DNA from 4 places in the Clostridium isatidis genome. Region 2 is predicted to be linked to each of the others. Evidence: riboswitches for the same ligand, from Rfam matches in the RefSeq annotation. Region 2 holds a riboswitch; each other region holds the start of a gene.

Region 1 (7,661 bases), 1.1 Mb from region 2:
AGTTCTTGTAGATGCACAAACAGGAGAAAGCACATATTATGATGATATTAGTAAAATACCTGAATGGATTGATAGAGTTCAACCTATTGACCTAATGGTAAAGCAAATTGAGTGGTGGGGAAAATATATCCATGGTTTTTGGAATTTCTCTAAAACTAATAAATTAGAAACAACCAATGGTACAGGAATTATTTATATAGATGATATATGCTATTACTATACAGGTATGACAAGTGTAGGGGTTGATAATTCAAGTGTAGGCTTTATGCTTGTAAATAGTGTAACTGGAGAGAAGACCTTCTATAAAAATTCAGGTGCAACAGAAAATGCTGCAATGAGTTCAGCAGAAGGAAAGGTTCAAAACTTAGGATATAGTGCAAGTTTCCCATATTTAATAAATGTAAATAATGAAGCAACATATTTTATTCCATTAAAAGATAATGAGGGGTTAATAAAACAATATGCAATGGTAAATGTAGAAAATTATAATATTGTAGGTGTAGGTAATAATATTGAAGAAACTTACAATAATTATATTACTGCATTAAACAATGGAAATAAAAATACTACAGATATAGAGGCTAATGGAAATGCTAAAAAGGAAACTCTAACAGTTGATAGAATTGGAAGTATTATATCTCAAAATGAATTGGTATTTTATATTACAACTGTAGAATATCCTGAAAAATTAATTATTGTATCTCAGGGGCTATCAAAAGAAACACCTTTAACTAAGGAAAAGGATAAAATATCTATTTCCTACTATGAAAATGGCAATAGCTCAATAAATGCAATTACTTTTGATAACTTAAATATAAATATTAAATAATTAAAATATTAACATAAACTCCAATCATAGATATTCTATGAGTTGGGGTTTTTTATTAAATAGGACAAGTAAAATATATAAGATAAATTGAAGAAAAGATATTTTTAAACATTTAAATTCTATATAAATAAAATTATGTCATAATTCTTACATAGCAAATTTTAAGGCTATCTAGTATAATATTAGTATGCTAAAAATTTGCAGAGAAAGGTTAAGAAATAACATGAAAAAAATAAGTGAAATTTTTAGTGACTATGCCTTGGGGGGGAATATAAACACAGCAGTAATTGAGGGAGTTACTTTAAGAAAAAAGACTAAAACTCTTGAAATGAAATTAAGCTGTGATAAATATATTGAGATTGGAGAAATAGAATCTTTTAACAATTTCATTAAAGAAAGATTTGCCCTAAATGATTCAAAAATTATAATAAATTATACTGAAGCTTCCTTTGAAAGATCAATAGAAGATAGAGTTAAGGAAGTTCTAGACTTTTTATCAATTAAACACCCTTTCTTAAAAGCTGCAATAAATAATTGTAAATTAGAAATTAATGATATTTGTCTTAATTTTAGTTTTAAAATGGTTATTTCTGAAATGCTTAGGGAATTAAAATATGATAAAAAAATTCAGGATTCATTAAAAGCTTTATACGGAAAAACATATAAAATTAATTTTATTGATGACGTAAGCGAAGAAGAGCTAATTAAGTTAAAGGAAAACAACTTAATTAAAGAAAAAGTCATTATTCAAAAGGATGTTCAGGCAAAACAAAATAATAACAATAATAATGCAACGCCAGTTAAGCTTGTTCCAGAAATTAATCAAGAAGCAAAAGCAGAAAATGACAGTAAAAATAAGAATTCACTATTGATACTAGGTAGAAATGGAAATATAAAGGATCCTGTAATTAAGATTACTGATATAACACCAAATGAAGGAAGAGTTGTTATACAAGGTGAAATATCGAATATAGATGCAAAGGAATTAAGAAGTGGAAAATTATTAGTTTCTTTTGATTTATATGATGGATCAAGTTCAATCACCTGTAAGGCTTTTGTAAAACCAGGGGAAGGTGACGAGGTATTTTCAAGATTGAAAAAGACAAAGGCAGTAAAGCTTCTTGGTAATGCAGGCTATAGCAGTTTTTCTGGAGAAGTTGAAATAATTGCTAATACTATACTAGAGGCAGAAGCCATTAAAAAGGCCACTAGGATGGATACTGCAGAAGTTAAGAGAGTAGAGCTTCATATGCATACTCAAATGAGTCAAATGGATGGAGTAACTAGTGCTACTGATTTAATTAAGAGAGCCATGAGCTGGGGGATGAAGTCTATTGCAATAACAGACCATGGAGTTGTTCAATCCTTTCCAGAAGCTCATAAACTTTTAGGAAGAAATAATCCAGATATGAAGGTTATTTATGGAGTTGAAGCTTATTTAGCACCAGATAAAAAGCCATCTGTAACGAATTCTATGGGACAGTCTATTGATACAACCTATTGTGTACTAGATTTAGAAACAACAGGTTTTTCTGCTGTTACGGAAAAAATAACTGAAATAGGTATTATGAAGGTTAAAGATGGTAAGGTAATAGATAAATTTGGCTGCTTTGTAAACCCTGAAAAGCCTATTCCAGCAAAGGTTGTTGAAGTAACTAACATAACTGATGATATGGTAAAAGATGCAGAGACTATTGATAAAATCTTCCCTAAAATATTAGATTTTATCGAAGGAAGTGTTTTAGTTGCTCATAATGCTGAATTTGATGTTGGTTTCTTAAAGCAGAATGCAAAAGTTTTAGGTTATGAATTTGATTATACCTTCATAGATACTTTAGCCTTAGCAAAGGAATTATTTCCAGAATATAAGACCTATAAACTAGGAAGAATAGCTAAGCACTTAGGTATTAAGGTAGAAGTTGCCCATAGAGCCTTAGATGACGTTGACACAACTGTTAAGGTGTTTAATGTGATGATAGACATGTTAAAGGAAAGAGGAGTAAAAACTCTTGATGACATAGATAAATATGCCTCAGATGAAATAGCTAAGAAGGAAGAATTTAAAAAGCTTAAAACTTATCATGCAATAATACTTGCAAAGAATTATGTAGGTTTAAAGAATTTATATAAATTGGTATCTTATTCACATTTAGATTATTTCTATAAAAAACCTCGTATTTTAAAGAGTATGTTCAAAAAGTACTCAGAAGGCTTAATCATAGGTAGTGCCTGCAGTGAAGGAGAGCTTTATCAAGCAATATTACTTGGAAGGTCTGATGAAGAAATTGAAGCAATAGCACAGGAATATGATTATTTAGAAATCCAGCCTTTAGATAATAACGAATATTTAATTAGGACTGAGCAGGTTCCTGACAGGGAGTATTTAAAAGAAATTAATAGAAAGATTGTTGATTTAGGAGAAAAGTTAAATAAACCTGTAGTAGCAACTGGGGATGTTCACTTCTTAGATCCAGAAGATGAAATATATAGACGTATAATTGAAGCAGGGCAAGGCTTTAAGGATGCTGATAATCAAGCTCCACTTTATTTAAGAACTACAGATGAAATGCTTAAAGAGTTTTCGTATCTAGGAAAAGATAAGGCTTATGAAGTAGTAGTAGAAAATACAAATAAAATTGCAGATATGTGTGAGCAGATTAGTCCAATATCTCCAGAAAAAGCTACTCCATATATAGATGGATGTGAGCAGACCATTAAAGATATTGCCTATGGAAAGGCTCATGAATTATACGGCGATCCATTACCAGAAATAGTTCAAGCAAGATTAGATAAAGAGCTAGATTCTATTATAAAAAATGGTTTCTCGGTGATGTATATAATTGCCCAAAAACTGGTGTGGAAGTCAAATGAAGATGGATACTTGGTAGGTTCAAGAGGTTCCGTTGGTTCATCTATTGTTGCTTATATGACAGGGATAACAGAGGTTAATGCTTTGCCTCCTCACTATAGATGTCCTAAATGTAAGTATTCAGATTTTACAGATTATGGCTGTAATAATGGAATTGACTTACCTGATAAAGATTGTCCAGTATGCGGTGAAAAACTTGCAAAAGATGGTATGGATATACCTTTTGAAACCTTTTTAGGTTTTAATGGAGATAAGGAACCAGATATAGACCTAAACTTTTCAGGAGAATATCAAGCAAAAGCACATAAATATACTGAAGTTATCTTTGGTAAAGGAACAACCTTTAAGGCTGGAACAGTTGGTACAGTAGCAGAAAAAACAGCCTTTGGATATGTTAAGAAATATTTTGAAGAAAGAAATGTAAATGTTAATAAGGCAGAAATGTTGAGATTATCAAAAGGTTGTACAGGAATAAAGAGAACAACTGGACAGCATCCAGGTGGAATTATAGTAGTTCCAAAGGGAAGAGAAATATTTGAGTTTTGTCCCGTTCAACATCCAGCTGATGACCCTAATTCAGATATTATTACAACCCACTTTGATTATCACTCAATAGATCAAAACTTACTAAAGCTTGATATACTTGGTCACGACGATCCTACAGTAATAAGAATGCTTCAGGATTTAACTGGAGTAGATCCTAAAACTATACCTTTAGATGATAAGGAAACTATGTCTATATTTTCATCTACAGAAGCTTTAGGAGTAACACCAGAGCAGATAAATTCTCAGGTAGGAACCTTTGGAGTTCCTGAGTTTGGTACTAAGTTCGTTAGGGGAATGCTTGTTGATACAAAGCCAAAGACCTTCTCAGATCTCTTATGTATATCAGGGCTTTCACATGGTACTGATGTTTGGTTAGGAAATGCTAAAGACCTAATTGATACAGGAATAGTAACAAGTATAAGTGAAGCCGTATGTACAAGAGATGATATTATGGTTTACTTGATTAAAAAAGGTCTTCCGCCAAATACTGCATTTAAAATTATGGAACTTGTTCGTAAAGGGAAGGCTTTAAAAGATCCAAAGTGGCCTGAATATGAAGCACTAATGAGGGAAAATGATGTGCCTGAATGGTATATAGACTCTTGTAGAAAGATAAAATACATGTTCCCTAAAGCCCATGCAGCTGCTTATGTAATGATGGCCTTTAGAATAGCTTGGTTTAAGGTTCATATACCTATTGCTTATTATTGTGCATATTTCACTATAAGGGCAAAGGCCTTTGATGCAGAATATATGATTTTCGGAAAAGAAAAAGTAAAGGCAAAGATGAAGGAGATTGAAGATTTAGGTAATGATGCAGCTCCTAAAGATAAGGATATGTATGATGATTTAGAAATAGTTTTAGAAATGTATGAAAGGGGCTTAAGCTTCCTGCCAATTGATTTATATAAATCTCACGCTACAAAGTTCAAAATTGAAGATGGGGCTTTAAGACCACCTCTTAATAGTATAGCAGGTATGGGAAATGTAGCTGCTGAAGCTATATATAGTGCTGTTAATAGTGGAATTCCAATAAGTTCAATAGAAGACTTAAAGAAAAGAGATAGGGTTGGTAATTCTGCAGTAGAGTTATTAAGAAAATTTGGTTGTTTAGAAGGTCTTCCAGAAAGAGATCAATTAAGTTTTTTTGATGTAATATAATTAAAGTGCGAATATAAAGGCTAGATAAAAGGAGATGTTTATTTCACATAATTCTCTTTATCTTTGTTAATTTATATTCGCACTTTTTATTAGTTCAAAGATTAATATTTAAAATGAAAAAACACTTACTAATTGCTGTGATATAGAAGCTTATTAATGATTTAAAATAAAAGTTTTAAAATTTTTATTGACAAATTTATTTCCAGATAGTAATATAAATAACAACAAACAATTAAATATGAAATACGTTATCTTATCAAGAGTGGTGGAGGGACTGGCCCTGTGAAACCCAGCAACCTTTAATAGAAGGTTATTACTTTATGCAAAAGCATAAGGTCTATTTTCTATTAGTTTGGTGCTAAATCCTGCAGCTTTGGCTGAAAGATGAGAGAGTAAATTTGAATGTGACTTATGCTGCACTTAGGATTTATTCTTGAGTGCAGTTTTTATTTTCTTAAATTATTTGATTGCCAAACTATAAAAGGAGGACCAATTTGTGATTGAAATTACTAATTTAAGCAAAAGTTTTAATAATACAGAAGTATTAAAGAATGTCTCTGTACATATAAAAGAAGGCGAAATATATGGAATTATAGGTCATAGTGGAGCAGGAAAATCAACTCTTTTAAGATGTATAAATGGTTTAGAAGCCTATGATAAAGGAACAATAAAAGTTAATGGAAAAGAAGTTGAAAAATTAAAAGGGTATAGATTAAGAGAATTTAGAAAAGATTTAGGAATGATATTTCAAAGCTTTAATCTTTTAAAAAGAAAAACTGTTTTTGAAAATGTAGCACTACCTTTAGAAGTTTGGGGATATGAAGAAGAATATAAAAAGTATAAAGAGGAATGTAGTAAAGAAGGGAAAAAGTCTCTAGGTTATAAGAAATATCAAAAAGAAAAAATAGAAAAAAGAGTAAATGAATTATTAAGCTTGGTTGGTCTTTCAGAAAAAGCAAATGAAAAAACAACAAGTTTAAGTGGTGGTCAAAAGCAAAGGGTTGCAATTGCAAGGGCTTTAGCTCTAGAACCAAAAATTCTTCTTTGTGATGAAGCTACTTCAGCATTAGATCCAAAAACTACAAAGGATATATTACAACTTTTATTAAAGATAAATAAGGAATTAGGAATTACAATCGTAGTAGTTACTCATCAAATGGAAGTTGTTAAGGAAGTATGTGAAAGAGTTACTTTATTAGAAGGTGGAATAGTAAAAGCTGAAGGAAGGGCGGAAGATTTATTCTTAAATCCAGGACTTTCATTAAAGAAATTTCTTGGAGATGATGAGGACGAGCTTCTACCTAATGAAGGTGTAAATATTAGATTATTTTTCCCAAGCAATTCCTCAGAAAATGCTCTTATAACAAAAATGGCAAAGGAGCTAGATGTTGATTTTTCAATAGTTTGGGGAAAATTAGAGAAATTTAGAGACAATGTTCTTGGAAGTTTAGTAATAAATATAGATGAAAAAGATCAAATTAAGGTTATAGAGTATTTAGAAAAGAAAAATATAATTTTGGAGGTGATTAACTAATGTCAGAAATTTTATTACCAGCCATATATGACACCATTGTAATGGTATTTTTCTCTACATTATTTGCAGTAATTTTAGGTTCAATACTAGGAATTATATTAGTTTTAACCTCACCTAAAGGCTTAAAGGAAAATAGGACAGTATATCAAATTTTAGACGCGATAATAAATGTTTTAAGAAGTTTTCCTTTTATAATTTTGATAGTAGTTATTATTCCTTTAACAAGAACAATTGTTGGAAGATCAACAGGAACAGCAGCTGCAATAGTTCCACTAACAATAGCAGCAGCACCTTTTGTTGCAAGAATAATAGAAGCATCCCTAAAGGAAGTTGATCCAGGCGTTATAGAAGCAGCAAAAAGCTTTGGAGCTTCAAATGCACAAATAATTTTTAAAGTTATGATAAAGGAGGCAGTTCCTTCCATAATATCAGGTTTAACATTAACCGTAATCAATATAATTGGATATTCTGCAATGGCTGGATCAGTGGGTGCAGGCGGACTTGGTGATGTAGCTATAAGATATGGCTATCAAAGATATGAAACTGATGTAATGATTGTAACAGTAATACTATTAATTATAATAGTTCAAGGCTTACAATCTTTAGGTAATAATTTATATAAAAAATTATCTTAATAATAAACTAATAAATTAAAAAATAATAAATTTAAGGGGGCAATATATATGAAAAGAAAAAGAATATTATCATTAGTATTAACAGGA
Region 2 (7,661 bases):
AAGCTATAGATCTTGGGGTGAAAATATAGCATATATTTCAGGTAGATCTGGAAATGCTGCTCTAGCTGAACAATTTATGAACAACTGGATGAATTCATCAGGCCATAGAGCTAACATCTTATCAACTAACTTTACAAGCATTGGAGTTGGAGTTTACAAGGTAGGTAACACTTACTATGCAACTCAAGAATTCTACAGATAATACAGTTTGGAGTGTGGAGTTTGAAGTTTGGAGTTAGTAGTGCGGAGTTATGGAGTTAGTAGTGTAGTTGAATAAGCTCTTATAGGGCTTAATAAAGAGGAGCTGGCTCAAAATGATTATTAAAATCATTTTGAGCCAGCTTCCTTTTTATTTTAGGTTATGTTTTAAATTTATTGAAAATATCATTATTTAACTTTTTTAATACTTAATATCAACATTATTTATACATCTTTGTAATTTTCTAAAGCATTGTAAGGAATTTTAAACTGAGGCATCCCTGCAACATAAGGTGCAATTTCATAATAAGCAAAATGAATTACTATATATCCATTTTCTATATAAAAAGCCTGATTATCCTTTATTCCTGTAAAACCTTCTTTGCCAGGAAAATAATCTTCTTTATTTATACTTATCTGACTCTGTATTTCTTTATTTATATATTCTTTATAATCAAATCCTTCCTTAAATAAATCTTTAAGTTCTACATTTTGGCCTGTAGTTATATCAATATTATATGTTTTCCTGATTGTTATCCCATGGGCCCCACCACTATATTGATAATAGTCAATATAAAAGCTTAGAATCTTTTCTTCATTGGTTACTCTATAAGTTACAAAACTTTCATAAGGAACTCCAGGTCTATTTGCTTCACTAGCAATTCTGTTTTCTTCTACAAAATTATTGGTAAATTCAATTATTTCATTATTAATTTCCCTCTCTCTTTCCTTATTATTGAGACCTATGATTTGTGGAATTTTAACACTAACTTTTAAATACTCTGAACTTTCTTCAAATGACTTATCCACAATTAAATTTTTTTCTATTATTCCCTTGTTAATATTAATTAACATATCTTGTGGATAAATAATACTAAAACAATTAATTCCTACTACTATTCCTAATAACATTATTCTTTTTATCATATAGTAATTCTCCCATCCTTATAAATAGCCACAATTTTTGAAATATTAATAAAATATATCCTTAATATTATCTACAATTTGTTTATATTTATTAATATTTATGTCAACATAATCTTAACAACTTATTAACAGGTTAATGTGGATAATGTGCAAAAAAAACATGTTTTCGCATCTTACTAATAAAAATAATACAGCATTATAAAATGCTCTTTAAAATTATTGATAATTTCTATTAGTAAACTTTTAATTTTATTTGAATAATATGTAATTACATAGAAATAAGAATGAACTTCAAAGTGATATAAAATGAAAAAAATAAAACTTAAAAATAAATGTACTTATGACCAGGTAATAAATATTTATTAGTATTTTCAGCTACAAGCTCAGGATTGATAGGATCAATAACTGGCTATGCTAGTGCAGGAATAACTATAACCTAATTGAAGCTTAAATATATTTTAAATAACAAAAAAGGACATTATCAAATTCAAATAAGAATTCAATAATGTCCTTTTAATATAATATTATAAATCTGTATCTTCAGTTTTTATTGAATTATTTATTAGAGAATTTAACTTAACTAATTCCTCCTTAGTTAAGTTTCTCCACTGACCTATTTTTAAATTTCCTAGTTTTATATTCATTATCCTTATTCTTTTTAACTTAATTACATTATAACCTAAGGCTTCACACATTCTTCTAATCTGCCTGTTCATACCTTGAGTTAATATAATATTAAAGGTACTTTCATTTATTTTTCTAACCTTACACTTCTTAGTTATCGTTCCTAAAATTCTTACTCCATTTGACATGTCCTTTATAAATTTTTCATTTATGGGCTTATCTACTGTGACTATATATTCCTTTTCGTGATTATTTCCTGCCCTTAATATTTTATTTACTATGTCACCATCATTAGTAAGAAGAATTAATCCTTGCGAATCCTTATCTAACCTTCCTATTGGAAAGATTCTTTTTTCATGATTAACAAAATCAACTATATTTCCTTTTACTTTCTTTTCTGTAGTACATGTTATTCCTACTGGTTTATTTAAGGCTATATAAACAAGCTCCTCAACTCTTTTTATTGGTTTTCCATCTATTTTAACATTAGCATTTTCGGATACCTTAGTGCCCATTTCTGCTATTATACCATCTACCGTTACCCTTCCTGCCTCTATAAGCTTATCAGCCTCTCTTCTTGAACAGAAGCCTGTTTCACTTATAAATTTATTTAGCCTTATTTTATCTCCCCTATCTTTATGAACTATAATATTTCCCATTTTATCACCTTTGTATTTATTCAGAAACCTTATTTTCATCTCCTGAGTTATTAAATTTAACTTCAAGTTTATTTTCTGCTATATATTCTTCTGTATTTTTTATATCTCTATCTTCTAAAGCTTCTCCAGTCACTTTAAGAACTATACCAGTGCTCGGAATCATTTCGTTGTTACTAACATAATCCAATATATTTATTAAAACTGAATCCACATGATTGTTTTTTATTTTTAATTCTTTAAGTATTTCTTTAATTTCTTCTGAATTACTAGAATAATTAACAACTTTATTGGAAGAATTTAATTCTAAGGTTATAGTAGAAGTTATTTCTATTACTAAAGTTTTATCTATATTATTATATTTATAGGAAGCAATTAAAAATATAAACCCTATTAAACTAAAAAATATCGCTATTTGTGTCTTATATTTTTTTAAAGAAATACTTTCTTTTGCTAAAATTTCTTCACCTATTTTTTCTTCCTTATTTGATTTTACTTTTATAAATTCTCCCTTTGAGCTAAGAATTACTGATGAAAATTTTCCCTTGTGAAGAAGAAGTCCTCTATGCTCCTCTACTTCTTTATTTTCAAATATCTCTTCAGAGCCTAATACTTGAATTGCCTCAACAATCTGAAGATAATCTTGTAAATAATGATAAGTTGGATCTGATAAAATAATAGAGTATGTAATAATAAATTCTTTCCACTGCTCAAGGAAAGTTCTTTCTAAAGGAGTATTTTCTAAAAGTAATTTTAAAGGAAATTCTTTATTTTTTATTAAATAATCATAAATTTCTATATTTTCTATAATAAAATAACTAATATTTAATATTTTATTTCTAATATCATAAGAAGGTTTATCATAAACTAAATCCTTAATAAGTATTTTATATTCTATTAAGTCTTCTTTTAATCTATTAATTTCCTCTTCTCTTTTTTCTGTTATATCTTCTGATACTACATTTATAGGAGCCTTGGTTGAAAATTTATATTTATATTGTTGAAAGGTCATTGTTCTCCTCCGCTATTTAGTTCCTTAGTTTCAATTAACTTTCCTTTAACTACAACTCTTTCTTTAGCACCAACTGTGCATGTTATTAATGTTATTGTTGCATCTTTGGTATCATCTAATACTTCAACTCTATCTGGTTGAACAATAAAATTATCCGTCACTTCATAGATATATTTTTTACCTTTTGCCTTTACTATTATTTCATCTCCAGCTTTTGTTTTATACAAATTAACAAAGGCCTCTGAATAATCTGAAACTCTATGTCCTGCAACTGCAAAATTTCCTCTTTCTCCAGGCATTGCAGAACCCTCAAAATGCCCTAAATAATACAAAAGAATATCATCTGTTATTCCTTCAACTATTCCTTGAGATAAATTTATACTAGGTATTTCTAATAACCCTATTGGCTTGTACCCTTCACCTACAGTAAAACTAGCATCCTCATTCTCTGATGAAGCTATGCCTTCATTTATTACTTCTTCTAAAATATTTTTAAGCTCTTCCTGCTTTTTTGCTGTTTCAATTTTCCTATAAATAATGGATACAATTATGGTTATACCTATAATTATTAAAATAACCCCGATTGCTCTTCTAATTCCTTCCCTCAATCCTTTACCTCCAATAAACTTTTAGGCTATTTTAACATATATTATATCATAAAGGATTTTGTATTTTAATAAGTTTGGATATTTTAGACTATTAATATTTAGGAGTATTTTATGAATAAAAAAATAATTTATGTTGATTTCCTTTTTAAACGCAAAAGAATAAAATCTAAGCCTATGTATTATATATATAGAATGCAATATTTATTAAAAATTATAAAAGATAAAATACTCAGCAGAAAGGAAAGAGACTTTTATAACAACGAATCCTTTTTTAAAAAAATAATATAACATCACTAAAGTCTAATATTATATATTAATTTATGGTAAAATAGTCCTAAATAAAATTTTAGAGGTGGTAATATGCGAATAGGTTTAGGATATGATGTCCATAAATTAGTAGATAATAGAGAGCTTATTATTGGTGGTGTAAATATTCCTTATGAAAAAGGACTACTTGGTCATTCTGATGCAGATGTATTATTACATGCAATATGCGATTCTTTATTAGGCGCTGCAGCTCTTAGAGACATAGGCAAACATTTTCCTGATACTGATGAAAGATTTAAAGGTATCTCTAGCCTTACTCTTTTAAAAGAAGTTGGAATATTAATAAAAAACAAAGGTTATAAAATTGGTAATATAGATGCAACTATAATTGCTCAAAAACCTAAAATGCTTCCTTATATTGAAACCATGAGGAAAAACATAGCAAGAACTCTTGAAATAGATATAGATCAGATAAATGTTAAAGCTACAACTGAAGAAGGCCTTGGCTTTACAGGAAGTGGAGAAGGAATTGCGGCAAATAGCATTGCCATGCTTTTTTCAATTGACAATTAATAATTGAAAATCTATATTAAAATTAAAGGAGTGTCGCAGATTAATATCTTAATGATATTGACCTTCAACAGCTCCTTTTTTGCATTTCTTAAAACTACTTTAAGGTAGTTTTCCTCTATTTTAAGATTTACATTATTAATTATGTACAAGATTATTTTTTATTTTTCCAATGAAAATATATAAATATAATTGCACTAACCAGCATTAAATATGGATAAAATAAAAACCGCATTATTTCAAAGGGTGATATTGCCGCAAGACCTGCTGCTGATAACAATTGGGCTCCATATGGTATAACTCCCTGAAAGCCACAAGAAAAGATATCCATAATACCTGCAACTCTTTTTGCATCTAAGTCAAATTCATTTGAAATATCTTTAGCTATCGGTCCTACTGTTACTATTGCAATTGTATTATTTGCAGTACAAATATCTACCAAGCCCGTCAAAACTGCAATTCCATATTCTGCTCCTCTTTTGCTTTTAAAATTTCTTAGTCCCTTATTAAGAATAAAATCTATTCCACCATTAAACTTTATTATTTCTATAGTTCCTGAAATAAGTAATGAAATTATAATAAGCTCACTCATTGATGATATCCCATTAGATATTGAATTAAAAAGACCTATTATATCAAAACTTCCAACTATAATACCCATTAATCCTGAAAGTCCTAATCCAAGCAACAAAACTATTATTACGTTTAATCCTATTAAGGATGTTATTATTACTACAATATATGGTAATATTTTAAATATATTAAACTCCAAAGAATCTAAATTTATTACTGCTGTATTTCTTGTTAAAATTATAAATATAATTGTAGTAATTATTGCAGCTGGAAGAACTATTAAAAAGTTCATTTTAAATTTATCCTTCATCTCACAACCTTGAGTCTTAGTTGCAGCAATAGTTGTATCAGATATTACGGAAAGATTGTCACCAAACATAGCCCCACAGACTACTGCCCCCACAGATAAAGATGTTGATATTCCAGTTTTATCGGCTATTCCAATTGCTATTGGTACTAAAGCAACTATTGTTCCCATTGAAGTCCCTATAGATAAGGAAATAAAACACCCAATAATAAATATCCCTGGTATTAATAAACTGCTTGGAAGTAAATAAAGACCTAAATTAACAGTAGAATCTACTGCTCCCATATCTTTGGCTACCTGGGCAAAGGCACCTGCTAATATAAATATTAATATCATTAATAAAATATTTATATCTCCTGCCCCTTTGCAGAAGATCTCTATTTTTTTATCAAGCTTTTCCTTCCTATTCATTAATAAAGCAGTTAATGCTGCTGCTAAAAAAGGAATAATTACTGATACAGCATAAAAACTTTTTGCTACTATAGATATTCCTAAATAAATTACTATAAATACTCCTAATGGCACTAACGCAAACCCATTACTCTTATTTTCCAAGGCTTCTTCCTCTCCTTCAAAATAATATATAGCCCCAATTACTTAAAGTTATTAAAAAACAAAAAAACTTCTGCAAGAATACAGAAGCTCATTTCCTTATAAAAAGTTATAATAAACTCCTTATCTTCCAGGATCTCCTGCAGGATTTAGCACCTTAAGAATCATTAAGATTCTCGGTTGCTGGGTTTCTCAGGGCCAGTCCCTCCACCGCTCTTGATAAGTTCTTAAATTTTGCATTAATATAGTATCAACTTAGACTTATAATGTCAATAAGGAAAAGTATACAGCACCTTTCAATTCACAATACACAGTAAATAATACACAGTTTGGTGGCTATTACTCAGTAGTTTAATGCTTAAATATGAATTACGAATTCTTTAGTACAAACTAAAAAGAGAGATTAACCTAGGTTAATCTCTCTTTTTTAATCTGGTGCGCCATCAGGGGGTCGAACCCTGGACACCCTGATTAAGAGTCAGGTGCTCTACCAACTGAGCTAATGGCACAAAATGGAGCGGGTGATGAGAATCGAACTCACGTAACTTGCTTGGAAGGCAAGGGCTCTACCATTGAGCTACACCCGCAAATCTTATTGACAAATATTATTATAATACTAGAAAAATAATTCTGTCAATAAGAAATTTCTATATTTTTATACTACATCTGTAAGAGATTTTGCTAAAATATTTCTAAATTTCTCGCCGTAAGTTTTATCAGTTTCTGCTTTTCTACATATTTCCTTCCATTCATCAATAGTAACCCCAACTACTTTTTCAAATTCATTTCCTCTAATTATATAATTGGAGTTTATCACGAAATCTCCTAATTCGATAGGACTATTAAATATCTTTAAATATAAAAACTCTCTATTATCTCCAACCCAGGTTTTATTAAAATCTCGACTAAATTTTTTTAACCTTGCAAAGATTTTATTTTTTGGTAAAGACCAGCAAGATTTTATCATATTTATTTCTCTTCTCATATTATCTGCTTCTTCTTTTGTCAGCTTTTTATTCTTTTCTGCATCAGAAATTATTTTTTCTACTCTTATATTAGGTACATTAACAATTAATTTTTCCTTTCCATATATCCACTTATAAAAGGCTTCTTGTAAAAATGAATATTGTATATATCCTAATAAAGTCTTTATATCAGGAAAGTAGCTCCATGTATTATCAATTCCGTTGTTTTTTCCAAAAACTAGGGTATGAATATAAATTGTATCCTTATTTGGTAACGAATCCATAAACATATGACCTCTCAAAGTTTTGTTTTTATCTATCAGTTCTTCCCAATAATCGAAGGAATCGTAATTATGCCTCACTCTATCACCCTTTCTTCATTACCATAATATAATATATTAT
Region 3 (7,661 bases), 810 kb from region 2:
TATTTTCTAAATAAGATTCATATATAATTTTATATTTCTTTTCCCCAATACCTTCAACTTCCAATAGTTTTTCTATATTATTATCTAATATCTCTAAAGTTTTTTCCTTAAATTTCTTTACTATTCTTTTTGCTGTAATAGGACCAATTCCTTTAATTATTCCTGTACTTAAATATCTTTCTATACCTTCTATAGAGGTGGGTAGTATCTCTTCGTATTCTACTATATTAAACTGTTTTCCGAATTGTTTATGAATTACCCATTCTCCCTTCAATTTTACATTTTGACCTTCTTTTAAGAATGGAGCAATTCCAACAGCACTTATACTGTCTTTTTCAGTTCTTATTTTAGATACAACATAGCCTGTATCATCACTTTTGAATACAATTGAATCTACAATCCCATTTAAAATTTCCATATTAACGCTCCAAACCTTAAAAATTATAGTATTTTTTATTATTTTATTATAGCATAATATTAATTTTATTTAAAAATTTGTGCTAAACTATATTTGTAAAGATATCTATACAGGAGGTGTTTTTTATGATTATAAAAAACTGTAACATAATATACTTAGATAGAATAGAAAAAGGTTCTGTCTTAATTGAAAACGGTAAAATAAAAGAAATTAATCCTACTTCTTATAATACTGTAGAAGTAATTGATGGAGAAGGATTATATCTTGCTCCAGGTTTTATAGATGTTCATATTCATGGCGCTGGTGGACATGACACCATGGATGGAACTTATGAAGCTATAAATGAAATTTCTAAAATAATAGTAAAACATGGAACTACATCTTTTACTCCAACTACTATGACTGTCGCTATAAGTGACATAAGAAAATCTATGGAAGCTATAAAAGAAGCTAAATTAAAAGGTACTGATGGCGCTAAAGTATTAGGGGCTCATCTTGAAGGACCATTCATCAGCGGAAAAGCAATCGGGGCTCAAAATCCAAACTTTTTAGCTGAACCTACTTTAGAAAATTTTAAAGCTATGGTTGGAGATTGTGAAGATGCTGTTGTTTCAATTACAATTGCACCAGAAATTCCTGGCGCAAAAGAACTAGCTAAAGAACTTTCAAAGAAAGGTATAGTTTGTTCAATCGGACATACAAAAGCTACTTATAATGAAGCTATGGAAGGAATAAAATGCGGTTTTTCTCACGCTACACATCTATTTAATGCTATGACGCCATTTACCCACAGAGAACCTGGGGTTGTAGGAGCAATATTTGATAGTGATATAACAACTGAAACTATTTCAGATGGAATACACATTTCATATCCTTCCTTAAGAATAGCTTATAAGCAAAAAACTACAGATAAGGTTCTTTTAGTAACAGATGCAATGATGGCTTGCTGTATGCCGGATGGAATGTACAAACTAGGAGGTCAAGATGTTGTTGTTAAAGAAGGGGCTGCTAGACTTGTAAGCGGTTCTTTAGCTGGCTCTGTTTTAACATTAGATAAAGCAGTCTATAATGTTTATAAAAACGTAGGATACCCTCTACACGAAGCAGTTAAAATGGCTAGTTACAATGCTGCAAGACATTGTAAAGTTGATGATAGAAAAGGTCTTATAAAAGAAGGTTATGATGCAGACTTATTATTATTTGATGACGAAATTAATATCAAAAAAGTTTTCGTTGATGGAAAAGAAGTTTATAACTCTTAATTATGCTCACAGGAAACGTAAGCCTTTAGTATAACTAAAAAATATAGAGCCTAATTGGCTTCCTACCAATCAGGCTCTTTTCTATTATAAAATCTTAAAGTAATTTCTTAATTTCTTCTACTTTATTTAACTTTTCCCAAGGTAAATCTAAATCATTTCTTCCAAAATGTCCATAAGCAGCTGTTTGTTTATAAATAGGTCTTCTTAAATCTAAATCTCTTATTATAGCACCTGGTCTTAAATCAAATACTTTTTCTACTATTGAAATTATTTCTTCATCAGATTTCTTTCCTGTTCCAAAAGTATCTACTACTATTGATACTGGTTTCGCAACACCTATTGCATAAGCTAATTGGATTTCAAGCTTATCTGCTATTCCTGCTGCTACTAAGTTCTTAGCCACCCATCTTGCTGCATAAGCGGCTGATCTATCAACCTTTGTTGGATCCTTTCCTGAGAAAGCTCCACCGCCATGTCTTCCATATCCACCATATGTGTCAACAATAATTTTTCTTCCTGTTAATCCACTATCTCCTTGAGGACCTCCAACAACAAATCTTCCTGTAGGATTTATGAAATATTTTGTTTTATCATCTAATAATTCAGCAGGAACAACTACTTTAATTACATGTTCCATTAAATCTTCTTTAATCTTTTCTTGTGTTACATCTTCACTATGTTGTGTTGATATTACAATAGTATCAACTCTAACTACTTTATTATCATCATACTCAACTGTAACTTGAGTTTTTCCATCAGGTCTTAAGTAACTTAAAGTTCCGTTCTTTCTTACTTCTGATAATCTTCTAGAAAGTTTATGTGCTAATGATATAGGCATTGGCATATATTCTTCTGTTTCATTTGTTGCAAAACCAAACATCATCCCTTGATCTCCAGCCCCAACTGCTTCTACATCACCTTGTTCTCCTATTCTTGCTTCTAATGCCTTATCAACTCCCATTGCTATATCTCCTGATTGTTCGTCAATAGAAGTTAAAACTGAACAAGTATCACAGTCAAAACCAAATTTTGCTCTATCATAACCAATTTCTCTTACTGTTTGTCTTACTATTTTTGGAATATCAACATAACAACTAGTTGATATTTCTCCCATAACTAATACCATACCTGTGGTTACAGCTGTTTCACAAGCAACTCTTGCCGTAGGATCTTGTGCTAAAATACTGTCTAATACTGCATCGGATATTTGATCACAAATTTTATCTGGATGTCCTTCTGTAACTGATTCAGATGTAAATAATCTTTTCATGATATTCTCTCCTTTCTTTTATTTGATATTAATTCTAAAAAGATTCATATAAAAGAAAAAAATCTCTTCGACAAGAAGAGATTAAATAACTATATATCTTCTTATCTTGCAAAATTAATTGCAGGAATTGGCACCACACTTTTATTAAAGCAGGTTGCCGGGTTTCACAGGGCCCTTTTCCCTCCACCTCTCTTGATAAGAATTAATATCAAATTTTCTTTTTAGATTTTATCATTTATAGCTATAATAGTCAACAAAAAAAGACAAGGTTCTCTTGTCTTTTTTTGGTGGGGGAGGACGGATTCGAACCATCGAAACGATAACGTAACAGATTTACAGTCTGCCCCCTTTGGCCACTCGGGAACTCCCCCATATATGGAGCTGGCAATAGGACTCGAACCTACAACCTGCTGATTACAAGTCAGCTGCTCTACCATTGAGCCATGCCAGCATATTTTTAAAAGATTTATTGGTGGAAACAACAGGGATCGAACCTGTGACCCCCTGCTTGTAAGGCAGGTGCTCTCCCAGCTGAGCTATGCTTCCATATTAAAATAATTTGTGGTGGAGGAGGATGGATTCGAACCATCGAAACGATAACGTAACAGATTTACAGTCTGCCCCCTTTGGCCACTCGGGAACTCCTCCATATATGGAGCTGGCAATAGGACTCGAACCTACAACCTGCTGATTACAAGTCAGCTGCTCTACCATTGAGCCATGCCAGCATATTCTTAATTTTAATGAATTTTATGGTGGGGGAGGACGGATTCGAACCATCGAAACGATAACGTAACAGATTTACAGTCTGCCCCCTTTGGCCACTCGGGAACTCCCCCATGTAAATTCATTAATTTGTCAAATAAACTTTCGTCTCCTCGACTAACAATAGTTAGTATATATTTATTGTCTTTATATTTCAAGTTTGGTTTTTACGCTTTTAAAGAAATTAACTTTACCTATTATTTTTTTTCTTCGTTTTTCTTTAAATTAATACCATGAGCATTTTTTTATATATTATTCTGTATTTCTTCTAGTTTAATGTAGTCTCCTAATATATCTTTAAACTCCTGATAATTTTCTTTTGACATTCTCTTCTCTAATAAGCCAAAACCTTTAGTAATGTTTTCAATATTATTTATATCTGCAAAATAATTATTTATCTTTATAATATCAACTATAGATAAATTTTTTATTAAAACATTAAGTTTATCTCTTTTTTCTTGAGAAAGATTGCTTATCTTTGAGAATGTTCCCTCCCTAGGATTTAAATTATCAATTATATACATATTATTTTCTTCATAATTATTATTTAAATGTTCATATTCAGTAACTATTATATTATCACTTATTGCATCTATACTCTTTAGTGGTTCCCATATTAGTAAAAAATAAATTGGTATAGCAGCACTTATTATAACAGTTAGCGAATAAATTATTACTTTTTTCATTAATTTTCATCTCCCTTCATTTAATTAATTTCCATTTTTATTAATTTTATACATATGATAATATTGTTTGTTCAACATACATATATTTCTATGGGGGTGAAGTTTTTGAAAAGCAAATTTTTATACAATTCATTTAATTCTCATATTGAAATGGCTAAATTGATAAAAAATTTTATAAAAAAAAATACTATTATAGTATGTATAGGAACAGATAAGTGCATCATAGACTGCTTAGGACCCTTAGTTGGAACTATTTTAAAAGAGAAAAATATAGAACTTCCTGTTTACGGAACAATTCAAAATCCAATTCATGCTGCAAATCTGAAAAGTAAATTAAGAGAGATTATGAAAATTCACCCCAATTCTTTTATCATTGGAATAGATGCCTGTCTTGGAGAACCTGAAGCAATAGGTGAAATCCATGTTAGAGATTATCCAATTCACCCTGGAAAGGGTGTAGGGAAAATTCTACCTGAAGTAGGTAATGTATCTATTGTAGGTATAATTGATAGTAATGAACATTCTAATTTTATACACATTCATACTGTTAGACTTAATTTTGTATTTGAAATGGCTTATGTTATATCTAATGCAATATTAGAAGCATACAACAACTTTAATAAAGAAAATAAAAAACAAAATATATGAGGCTGTCTATGACAGCCTCATTTTTATAAAGTTGAATTTAATTGTTTTTTATATGTGAATATTTTAATTTATTATTCTTCTATTAAGTCAATTTGTCTATCTGAAAAATCTATATCTATCTTATCCAAATATGATAAAACCTTACCTGTTCCTTCTGCTACTGCTTCTATTGAATTAGGAGCTACTTCAGCACAAACGCCGGTTTCATGTTCTATTAATTTGTCTAATCCATTTAATAAAGCTCCTCCACCAGTCATAACAATTCCTTTTTCAATTATATCAGCAGCTAATTCAGGCGGTGTTTTTTCCAAAACTAATTTAACGTTATCAACTATCAATGAAACAGCTTCTCTTAATGCTTCATTAATTTCTGCTGATGATATCATAACCTCATCTGGTAATCCAGTAATTAAATTTCTTCCCTTAACTGTTGCAGTCTCATCTTTTGATCCATTAAACGCTGAACCTATATTAATCTTTAATTCTTCTGCTGTTTTTTCACCAATCATTATCTTATATTTATTTCTAACATATTTTATTATTGCATCATCAAAAGTATCTCCAGCAACTTTAATTGATGATCTTACAACTACTCCACCTAAGGAAATTACGGCAATATCAGTTGTTCCTCCTCCGATATCGACTACCATTGAACCACTAGGTTTAGTGATATCTAATCCAGCCCCAATTGCAGCCGCAAGAGGCTCTTCTATTAAATGTACCTTTTTAGCACCTGTATTTCTTGCTGCATCTATTACCGCTCTTTTTTCAACTTCTGTTGCCTGTGAAGGTACACATATCATTACTTTAGGAGCTGTAAATTTACTTTTGCCATAGGCCTTTCTTATGAATTCTTTTAACATTCTTTCAGTTATATCATAATCAGATATAACCCCATCCCTTAATGGCCTAACTGCAATAATATTACCCGGTGTTCTACCAATCATTCTTCTTGCTTCTTCGCCTACAGCAAGTACCTTATTATTATTCTTGTTAATTGCAACTACTGAAGGTTCCTTTAAAATTATTCCTTTTCCTTTAGCATAAACTAAAACAGTTGCTGTTCCTAAATCTATGCCTAAATCACTCCTTTGTTTCCAAAACCACATTTATATTTCACTCCTAATCTTTCAAAGTTAAATAATTTTTACAATTTTCGTCCTAATTTTTATTATATATGGATTATGGCAAACCTTCAATATATTTGCATTTTTTTATTACTTTACAGCTTTATATTTAGCTTGAGTAGCTTTTCCACCTCTTATATGACGCTCAGCTTTATTTAGTTCTAAGATAGAATGAGTTTGTTTTGCAATTGCTGGATTTATTTTAGGAAGTCTTTCTGTCATATCTTTATGTATGGTGCTTTTGCTTACTCCAAATACTTTTGCTGTTTTTCTAATTGTGTCTTTAGATTCTATAATATATCTTGCTACTTCTAATACTCTTTCTTCTATATAATCTTTCAAAATTTTTACCTCCCTTGGATAAATAATTAATATGCGACCACAACTTTATTGATTCATCAGCCAAAAATAATGGCTGATGAATTTTTTTATTATTGATTTAATGTGAAATATGCTGTTGGATCTAAATCTTTACCATTTGAATCAAATACTTGCAAATTTAAATGTTCACCAAATTCCTCATTAGTAAATATTTTTGAAGTATTTCCAACTGTTCCAATAACAGTTTCTTCAGTTACTTTATCTCCAACATTAACCCTTGTATCTTGAGATAGATTTGAATATTTAGTATATAGTCCATTTGCATGAGCAATTACTATATATGTTCCATCTTCTACTTTATTTCCAACTTCTTTAACTTCACCTTCAGCGGCAGCTTTAACCTCTGTTCCAACACTAGCTCTTATATCTATTCCTCTAATATTTCTAAGAGTTCCATCAGCTAACTGTTGTGGTTTTGGATAAGTATATTCCCTTGAAATTTCACCTTCTAATGGATTATTAAATACAACCTCATAGTTTGTTCCAGCTGAAACATTTAAATCATCTCCTGAAGCTAATTCTTCAGTAGTATTTTCTGCTAGTTCTTCATTAGATTCATTTTCAACTCTATCTGCATTTTGTTTTTGAATCTCAGAAGTTGTTCTATCTTCAATATTTAAACTGAATTCATCCTCAACTTTAGAAGATTCATTTAAAGCATTATTTTTTCTAACTGTAACAACAGTAACTGTTGCAATAATACATAAACAAAGGAATAGTACTAAATAAAAGCCCTCCTTTCTAAAGAAGTTTTTTATTTTGTCTTTTTTTATTTGGTCCATATCAACACCTCCTTTTTGTATTCTTGCCCTTTATTTCAAATTAATTCAATTGCAAAAAAAATTGTTTTCAACAATTTTCTACAAGATTTAACATTAAAGATAATAACCAAGTTTTTAACGATTACATTTTAATTCTTGTCCAAATATAAAAAATTATTCATAATTTGTTATTTTTCTTATTTTTTAATTACTAAATCCAATATTCATCAATAATATAGCTAATAAAAAATGGAACTGCTTAATACCAGTTCCATTTTGATTTAATATTCATATGAAAATTTCTTTTAATATTAATTAAAATTAAGTCGTTTTATATCAACTC
Region 4 (7,661 bases), 400 kb from region 2:
CAATAATACTCATAGCTTATATTATACCATTATTTAAATAAAGAGGAAATATATTACTTAAAATAAATAATTACAAATTTATAAGATGTGAAAGTATTATACAACAAGAATTACAGGAGAACCTTATCATAAAAAATAAGCTTTTAAGAAAAAAGAAAAATATAGGAGTGAAGTAAAGAGAGCATATAAAGATTTATGAAAAGTATATCTATGTAGGCTCTTTTTATATATAATTTGATTTTATAATATTGAAAATTAAATATAATAGAAAATATAATATCATTTAAAATTCTATTTAAAATATATTGTAATATTTTATCAAAATATGTTATAATATAGGAAGAATATAATTACATTGCCATTTTTTTTATAAATAAATTAGATACTTAAATAAAATTACCAAAAGAAAAATATCAGTTTATAGGTAATTATTAGTAGGCTTATTAAAAATAAAGGTTTAAAAATAAAAAGGCAATAATAGAATATTTTTAGTTTTATCGCAAATTATTATTGACAATAGTGATAAAATAAAAACTAGCTATAGTCAATAATTTTAAAATAATTATTAAATAGTTTTAAAAGGTGGTAAAAGTATGATAATCAAGGACAAAGAAGGAATTTATGAATTAAAGGTAGACTTAGACAGAAAGGTTGTTACTGAAACTTATGAAAAGAAATTATTCACTAAGGAAGCAGTAACAAGAATGGCAGAAGATTACAGAAATAAGATTTTTCCATTATTTAAAGGTAAAAAATGGGCTAAATTATGTGATATGAGAAATTATATGATGACTCAAAATGTTCCAGAAGCTCAAGAATTTGTTGGAGAATGTTATCGCAATGGTATGGACAAGGCTGCTTTAATAGTTGCAACAAAAGTTCTTGAAATGCAAATGAATAGGGTTGGAGAAGCTCAAGCATTTAAGCCAGTTGCATTTACTGACCCAGTAGAAGCAGATAACTACCTTAAATCAGCTGGATATTAAAATATTTTAAGAACACCTTTTTAGGTGTTCTCTCTTTTTAATAATAAAAAGTAAACAAGAATATGACATGTTAAAAGTTATAATATATAATGGTAAAGTATAGTATAAATGTTAAAAATGAATAAGGGAGGAATATGTAAGATGAGAATAGCAGATGCAGTAATTAAAGTATTGGAAAATCATAACGTTAAACACGTTTTTGGTATACCTGCTAGTACTTTTGGAGGTATTCTTGACGCGCTTAATGATAGCCAAATCGAATATATAATTACAAAGAATGAGGCAGGTGCAACTTATTCAGCCTCAAAATATGCTGATATGTCCAATAAATTAGGAGTATGTATGTTAGCAGGAGGAGTAGGCGTAAATAATGCTATTAATGGTATGGCAGATGCACAAAGAAACAAAGTACCTATGCTTGTTATAAATGGCGATGTTAGATTATCATATATGGGAAAGGGTGCCTTACAAGAATTTAATAATGCAAAAGTAGTAGAAAGTTTTGCAAAATACTCTGTAAATGTAGAAAGAGAAGAAGATGTTATACCAGAGCTTCAAAAGGCAATAAAAATAGCTCTTACACCTCCTTGTGGCGTTACTCTTGTGTCAATTCCATATGATATTCAAATGCCAGAATTTAAAGGTGAATTAGAATGTGATAACACAATTGAAAAACCAGTAAATGATAATAAAGCCTTAGAATTTGCTGTTGAAGAAATAGAGAAGGCTAAAAAGGGATTAATTTTTATTGGTAGAGGAACAAGAGGATTATCTAAAGAAATAAAAGAATTAAGTGAAAAACTTGGCTGGGGAATAATTTCAACCCCAAATGCTAAAGGAATAGTAAATTCTGATTTCCCTTATTATATAGGAAATTATGGTTTCTGTTCTTCTGATGGTGCCATAGAATATGTTGAAAATGAAGATCTTGATTGCATCTTAATACTAGGAACATCCCTTGGTCAAAGCGCAACAAGAGATTATAATGATGTTCTTGTAAGAGGAAGAAAAGTTATAAGAATAGATTGGGATACTAAAGAGTTTAATAGAGTATTTAAGGAAGATGTATCAGTATGTTATGATTTGAGAGAGGCAGTTAAGATTTTAAATAAAGAAGTATCTAAGAAGAATAATTCCTTCCTTAAGCCAGAAATGAACAAGCCATATGTTAAAAATCATACAGGAATTTCATTGAGAAGATTATATGAGATGCTACCTGATATATTCCCTAAAGATACCTGTGTTATTGTAGATGTAGGAGATTTCTTTAACTATATCTTTAAATATATGCCTATAAGAGAAGATATGGATTTCCAAGGCAGTGTCAATTATGCTTGTATGGGTGCAGGAGTAGCAGGAGCTTTAGGTTCATACCTTGCAGATAAAAGAAGACCTTACGCAGTATTTGTTGGTGATGGAGGCTTCTATATGAATGGTATGGATATATTGACTGCTAAAGAATATAATATGCCAATTATGTATTTTGTAATTAATAATTCTATGTTTGGATTAGTTAAAAATGGTATGAAGGCTATTTTCGGTAGAGAATTTGATGCTAAAGTTCAATTTGATAAAATCAGTATAGCTTCTATTGCTGAAGCAATGGGTATAGAAGCTGTTCAAATAACAGATTTATCACAAGTAGAGAGCTTGGAAGGACTTATGAAGGATAGAACAAGTCCATTACTTGTTGAAATTGTTACTGATGGAACAGAAATATTCATTGATACAGATAGATTAAAGAAAGTTAAATAAAATTGGAGGAAAAAGCAATGAAGGTATTTAATGATTTAAGAGAAAAATTAAAAGAAATAATTGAAATAGACGAACTTGCCTATTTAACTGTAAAAGATGAAGCTGAGGCCTTTGCTTTTTATAAAGCTGATACAGAACTATTCAGTTTGGAAGATTGGCAAAAGTTTCATAAAGTTGAGTATCCAACAATAATAAAGAATATACCAGTTCTTGTTGATTTAGTTTCTAATAAAAGATATGTTGCAGTTGAGGATGTTTTTAAACTTAACCCTCCACAAAAGGAATTCCAAGTCCTTAATATACATAGTATTTACTTACTTCCTGTAATAGATGATGATAAAGTAGTTGGCTTTGTAGATATAGCATATATAGGAAAACACTACAAAATTGATAAAGAAACGCTTGATAAGATACAAGAAATAATTAATGGCTGTAAAGATGAAATTATTAAAACAGTTAAAATGTATAATAACTAAGACTAGTACTAAAAACCATTTAAATCATTAATTTAATGATTTAAGTGGTCTTTTAATAGGGTTAGTTTTTTATTAAACTTTGAGATTTTTAAAGTCTTATTAAAGTATGTTTTTGAAATAATAAGTCTTACAATTATCTTTTATAGATAATTGTAATGAAGTATTGTTAAAACTATAAGAACGATTGGGCGCAACTGATCGTTATAAGATGGTGAATCTTAAGGAAGAGTATAAATTTAATAATAAACAATAAATTGAAATAGTATTTTTATTTTGCATAAATTCACTTGAATATATATAATAAATAATAAAGTTAATATAAATTATTTTCATATATGAAGGTGAGATTATGAAATACTATTGTCCAGAATGTAAAAAAGAAGTTGAATTAATAAAAGGCTGTGGAGCTGTTAATTATTTCTGTAATAATTGCAAAAAACTTATTTCTAGTAAAGCAGTAATAACTAAAGAAGATGATAATAAATAGTATTTTCAAAAAGAAGATTGGTTACAATCTTCTTTTTTTATTTAATGAAAAAAGTTATCATTTATATTTAGATTTGATTATAATCACATTAACTTTTAAAGTTATCTCCTATAATAAGGCTATAGAATTGATAAAGAGATAAGCTATTTATTTAGGAGGAGATTTTATGGAAAGAAAAATTAGATTAAAAGATAATATTTATTCAGTAGGAGTTATAGACGATAGAAAAGTACCATTTCATAGACTAATATTAGAACAAGGAACAACATATAACAGCTATTTATTAGAAACAGAAAAACCAACAATAATAGATACAGTAGATATAATGTTTACAAAGCAATATATAGAAAATTTAAAAAAGATTATTGATTTAAAGAAAATACAATATATCGTTATAAACCATACAGAACCTGATCATTCTGGAGCTTTAGGCGGATTAGCAAGACAAGCTACTAATGCAACAATAATTTGTAGTGAAAAAGCTGTATATCATATAAAGGAATTATACAAACTACATGATAGAAACTTTTTAGTTGTAAAAGATAGAGATACTGTTGATATTGGTGGAAAAACATTGCTATTTAGAATGACACCATATCTTCATACAGAGGAAACAATGATTACTTACTGCATTGAAGATAAAATATTATTCCCTTGTGATGTATTTAGTACACATTTATCAGCCAATGAGACCTTTGACAGCAAGACAGATATGGATATTACAGAAGCATTTACAGTATATTATGATCTTATAATGTCACCACATAAAAAATATGTAAGACCATTAATTTCTGCATTAAAAGAATTAGAAATTGAACTGATAGCACCATCTCACGGATATGTATTAGATCAAAATATAGAAAAATATATCAGTATATATGATGAGAGAAGTAGGCAAACTAAGAAAGGAAAAAAAGCTGCTATAGTATATACAACAATGACAAATTCAACAAAAGCTATTGCAGAGAAGTTTAAGAAGGATCTTGAAGCTGAAGATATAGAAGTAGCTATATTTAATGCTGATAAGAGCGAAGAAAGTGATATTATAGAAGCCATTAGAAATTCAGATGCATTGCTATTTGGTACTTCAACAAGATATGGTGATTTAATAGGATCCATTGAAAATATTTTAAAGAAGTTAAAGGATATGAATTTAGAAGGTAAAGTAGCTGCTGCATTTGGCTCCTTTGGATGGAGTGGAGAACCTATAGAAATAATTCAGGATTACTTAAATGAAACTAATGCAAAGGTATTAAGCACTTCCTCAATAATAAAGTCTACTGGTATGATTGAAGTTAATTTCCCAGTAAGAGTAAGATTCTCTCTTAATGAAGAATCTAAGAAGGATGTAGAAAAGGCAGCAGATTATATAAGTTCAATATTATAAAATATAGCATTGCAAATCTAAGGAAAATGTTGTTAAATTAAATTAAATATATTTGATAATATATTTAATAATAGAAAACATTGTAGGAGGTATTGAGCATGAAAAAATTTATATGTGATGTTTGTGGATACATTTATGATCCAGAACTAGGAGATCCAGATAATGGAGTAGAACCAGGAACTTCCTTTGAAGATGTTCCAGAAGATTGGTTATGTCCACTTTGTGGAGTTGGTAAAGACGAATTCTCAGAATTAGAAGAGTAATTAATTTAATGAATTTTGAATTACCATAATAAAAATATAAATGGATTTAAAAACCTCTGATTATTATATATATAATTATCAGAGGTTTTTTGTTTATATTTTATAAGTAAAAATAAATTGACAAGAAATATTGTTAGAGTTATAATTCTCTATAATAAAGGGCTGGTATTGTATATTGGTTAATACTCTAGCCTTCTAAGCTGGAAAGGTGGGTTCACTTCCCACTATTTGCTCCAAATGATGGGATATCGCCAAGTGGTAAGGCACCACATTCTGACTGTGGCATTCGTAGGTTCGAATCCTACTATCCTAGCCAATCTTTATTATTTTTAAATATGTTTTAATTTAAGATGAACAAGTTATTAATAAAAAAATATATTGACAATTTATCAGCTGTAAATATATAATACAAAACAAGTAATCTAAAACTAAATAACTTTTTATCTAAAGACGGAGGGACTGGCCCTGTGAAGTCTAGCAACCAAAATTATTAAGCGAAATTAGGATGATTTTTGGTGCTAAATTCTACAGGTTAACTACGTCTAAAAGATAGAAAGTTTAATGTGTTTATTACACTGCTTTCTTATTTTTTAGGAAAGCAGTTTTTTTATTTTTAAATAAAAAGGAGGGGGAAAGGTGATAGAATTAAAAAATTTATGCAAAAGTTATACTACAAAAGCTGGCAAAGTAGAGGCAGTAAAAGATGTAACACTAAAGATTAATAAGGGAGATATTTATGGAATTATAGGCTTTAGTGGAGCTGGTAAATCGACCCTTGTTAGATGCATAAACCTTCTTGAAAAACCCAATAAAGGACAAGTTATTATAGATGGTAAGAATCTTGTAACTTTATCAAATAAGGAACTTAGGAAAGAAAGAAAAAAGATAGGCATGATATTTCAACATTTTAATCTTATGAAATCAAGAACGGTATTTGAAAATATAGCTTACCCATTAAGGGGGAGTGGATTGTCTAAGGAAGAAATAAGAGGGAAAGTTTTATCTCTATTAAAACTTGTTGAACTGGAGGATAAGGAAAGTGCATATCCATCTCAATTAAGCGGCGGTCAAAAACAAAGAGTGGGAATTGCAAGGGCCTTAGCTAATGATCCAAAGGTTCTACTTTGTGATGAAGCAACTAGTGCCTTAGATCCACAGACAACGAAATCAATACTAAGGCTTTTAAAGGAAGTAAATAAAAAGCTTAATTTAACAATTGTAGTAATAACACATGAAATGCAGGTAGTTAAGGAAATATGTACAAGAGTTGCTGTTATGGAGAAGGGAAGGATAGTGGAGGAAGGAAATATATTTAAAGTATTTTCAGAGCCTAAGCAAGAAATTACAAGAAACTTTATAGAAAGTACATCTATATTAAGCAATATTAATTACCTCATAGAAGACAAATCTTCAGTTGTAGAAATTAGAGAGGATGAGAAAATTTTAAAACTTAAATATCTTGAAAATAGTACAACCGAACCAATAATTTCAATAATATCTAGGGAATTTAATGTGGATGCTAATATTATTTTTGGAAATGTTGAAATAATTGAAGATGCCCCTCTTGGAGGACTTATTGTAATTATAAGAGGAGAAGAAGAGAAAGTCCGAAATGTTATTAAATACCTTGAAGAAAATAATGTGGAAGTTGAGGTGATTAAAGATGGCAGAGTTAGCACAAAAGTTATTGCCTAATGTATTACCGAAAGTAGATGAAATTATTAAAGCTACTGGAGAAACCTTACTTATGATTATAGTAGCAGGTATTATATCTTTTATTGTCGGACTTTTTTTAGGAATTATATTAGTAGTGACAAAGAAAGGGAATATATTAGAAAATGAGCTAATTTACTATATTTTAGAGAAGATAATAAATATAACAAGATCAATACCATTTATTATTTTATTAACATTAGCTATTCCATTAACTAGGGCAATAGTAGGAACAGCAATTGGAACAAAAGGATCAATGATTCCACTAATATTAGGAACAGTACCATTCTTTGTAAGACAAATTGAAAGTGCCTTGTCGGAACTAGATAATGGGGTAATAGAAGCAGCAGAGGCAATGGGATCCTCATATTTTGAAATAATAATTAGAGTCTATTTAAAAGAAAGTATACCAAACATTGTTAGAGCTACAACAATAACCCTTGTTAGTTTAGTCGGATTAACAGCTATGGCAGGAGCAGTAGGGGGAGGAGGGCTTGGAGATTTAGCAATAAGATATGGACATCAAAGATATCAAACAGATGTAACAGTTGTGACAGTAGTAATATTACTTATTCTAGTGAATTTAATTCAATG

What was found. Region 2 has a riboswitch for S-adenosylmethionine ahead of BEN51_RS01785 (Na+/H+ antiporter NhaC family protein). Riboswitches for the same ligand answer to the same signal wherever they lie in the genome.
Region 1: another riboswitch for S-adenosylmethionine. It lies ahead of BEN51_RS10140 (methionine ABC transporter ATP-binding protein); the one in region 2 lies ahead of BEN51_RS01785 (Na+/H+ antiporter NhaC family protein).
Region 3: another riboswitch for S-adenosylmethionine. It lies ahead of metK (methionine adenosyltransferase); the one in region 2 lies ahead of BEN51_RS01785 (Na+/H+ antiporter NhaC family protein).
Region 4: another riboswitch for S-adenosylmethionine. It lies ahead of BEN51_RS13370 (methionine ABC transporter ATP-binding protein); the one in region 2 lies ahead of BEN51_RS01785 (Na+/H+ antiporter NhaC family protein).

What each region holds. Positions count from the first base shown of each region.
Region 1 covers NZ_CP016786.1:2,148,499-2,156,159, reverse strand. Annotated here, with positions in the region: gene BEN51_RS10150 (cell shape-determining protein) at 1-829, shown strand, start outside; gene polC (DNA polymerase III subunit alpha) at 1,053-5,405, shown strand; SAM riboswitch class I at 5,656-5,796, shown strand; gene BEN51_RS10140 (methionine ABC transporter ATP-binding protein) at 5,902-6,939, shown strand; gene BEN51_RS10135 (methionine ABC transporter permease) at 6,939-7,574, shown strand; gene BEN51_RS10130 (MetQ/NlpA family ABC transporter substrate-binding protein) at 7,623-7,661, shown strand, end outside.
Region 2 covers NZ_CP016786.1:351,388-359,048, reverse strand. Annotated here, with positions in the region: gene BEN51_RS01815 (CAP domain-containing protein) at 1-202, shown strand, start outside; gene BEN51_RS01810 (DUF3298 and DUF4163 domain-containing protein) at 424-1,125, opposite strand; gene rluF (23S rRNA pseudouridine(2604) synthase RluF) at 1,650-2,408, opposite strand; gene BEN51_RS01800 (anti-sigma factor domain-containing protein) at 2,425-3,417, opposite strand; gene BEN51_RS01795 (class D sortase) at 3,414-4,025, opposite strand; gene ispF (2-C-methyl-D-erythritol 2,4-cyclodiphosphate synthase) at 4,386-4,865, shown strand; gene BEN51_RS01785 (Na+/H+ antiporter NhaC family protein) at 5,017-6,297, opposite strand; SAM riboswitch class I at 6,415-6,520, opposite strand; tRNA gene BEN51_RS01780 (tRNA-Lys) at 6,728-6,803, opposite strand; tRNA gene BEN51_RS01775 (tRNA-Gly) at 6,808-6,881, opposite strand; gene BEN51_RS01770 (hypothetical protein) at 6,950-7,621, opposite strand.
Region 3 covers NZ_CP016786.1:2,413,352-2,421,012, forward strand. Annotated here, with positions in the region: gene recD2 (SF1B family DNA helicase RecD2) at 1-418, opposite strand, end outside; gene nagA (N-acetylglucosamine-6-phosphate deacetylase) at 544-1,680, shown strand; gene metK (methionine adenosyltransferase) at 1,775-2,950, opposite strand; SAM riboswitch class I at 3,049-3,152, opposite strand; tRNA gene BEN51_RS11380 (tRNA-Tyr) at 3,236-3,321, opposite strand; tRNA gene BEN51_RS11385 (tRNA-Thr) at 3,327-3,401, opposite strand; tRNA gene BEN51_RS11390 (tRNA-Val) at 3,421-3,496, opposite strand; tRNA gene BEN51_RS11395 (tRNA-Tyr) at 3,513-3,598, opposite strand; tRNA gene BEN51_RS11400 (tRNA-Thr) at 3,604-3,678, opposite strand; tRNA gene BEN51_RS11405 (tRNA-Tyr) at 3,704-3,789, opposite strand; gene BEN51_RS11410 (hypothetical protein) at 3,961-4,401, opposite strand; gene yyaC (spore protease YyaC) at 4,507-5,049, shown strand; gene mreB (rod shape-determining protein) at 5,121-6,158, opposite strand; gene spoIIID (sporulation transcriptional regulator SpoIIID) at 6,267-6,518, opposite strand; gene BEN51_RS11430 (M23 family metallopeptidase) at 6,608-7,339, opposite strand; gene spoIID (stage II sporulation protein D) at 7,630-7,661, opposite strand, start outside.
Region 4 covers NZ_CP016786.1:2,819,630-2,827,290, reverse strand. Annotated here, with positions in the region: gene BEN51_RS13410 (hypothetical protein) at 594-986, shown strand; gene BEN51_RS13405 (thiamine pyrophosphate-binding protein) at 1,128-2,741, shown strand; gene BEN51_RS13400 (hypothetical protein) at 2,759-3,217, shown strand; gene BEN51_RS13395 (YfgJ family double zinc ribbon protein) at 3,567-3,704, shown strand; gene BEN51_RS13390 (FprA family A-type flavoprotein) at 3,871-5,091, shown strand; gene rd (rubredoxin) at 5,190-5,354, shown strand; tRNA gene BEN51_RS13380 (tRNA-Arg) at 5,516-5,590, shown strand; tRNA gene BEN51_RS13375 (tRNA-Gln) at 5,596-5,670, shown strand; SAM riboswitch class I at 5,792-5,910, shown strand; gene BEN51_RS13370 (methionine ABC transporter ATP-binding protein) at 5,991-7,049, shown strand; gene BEN51_RS13365 (methionine ABC transporter permease) at 7,018-7,661, shown strand, end outside.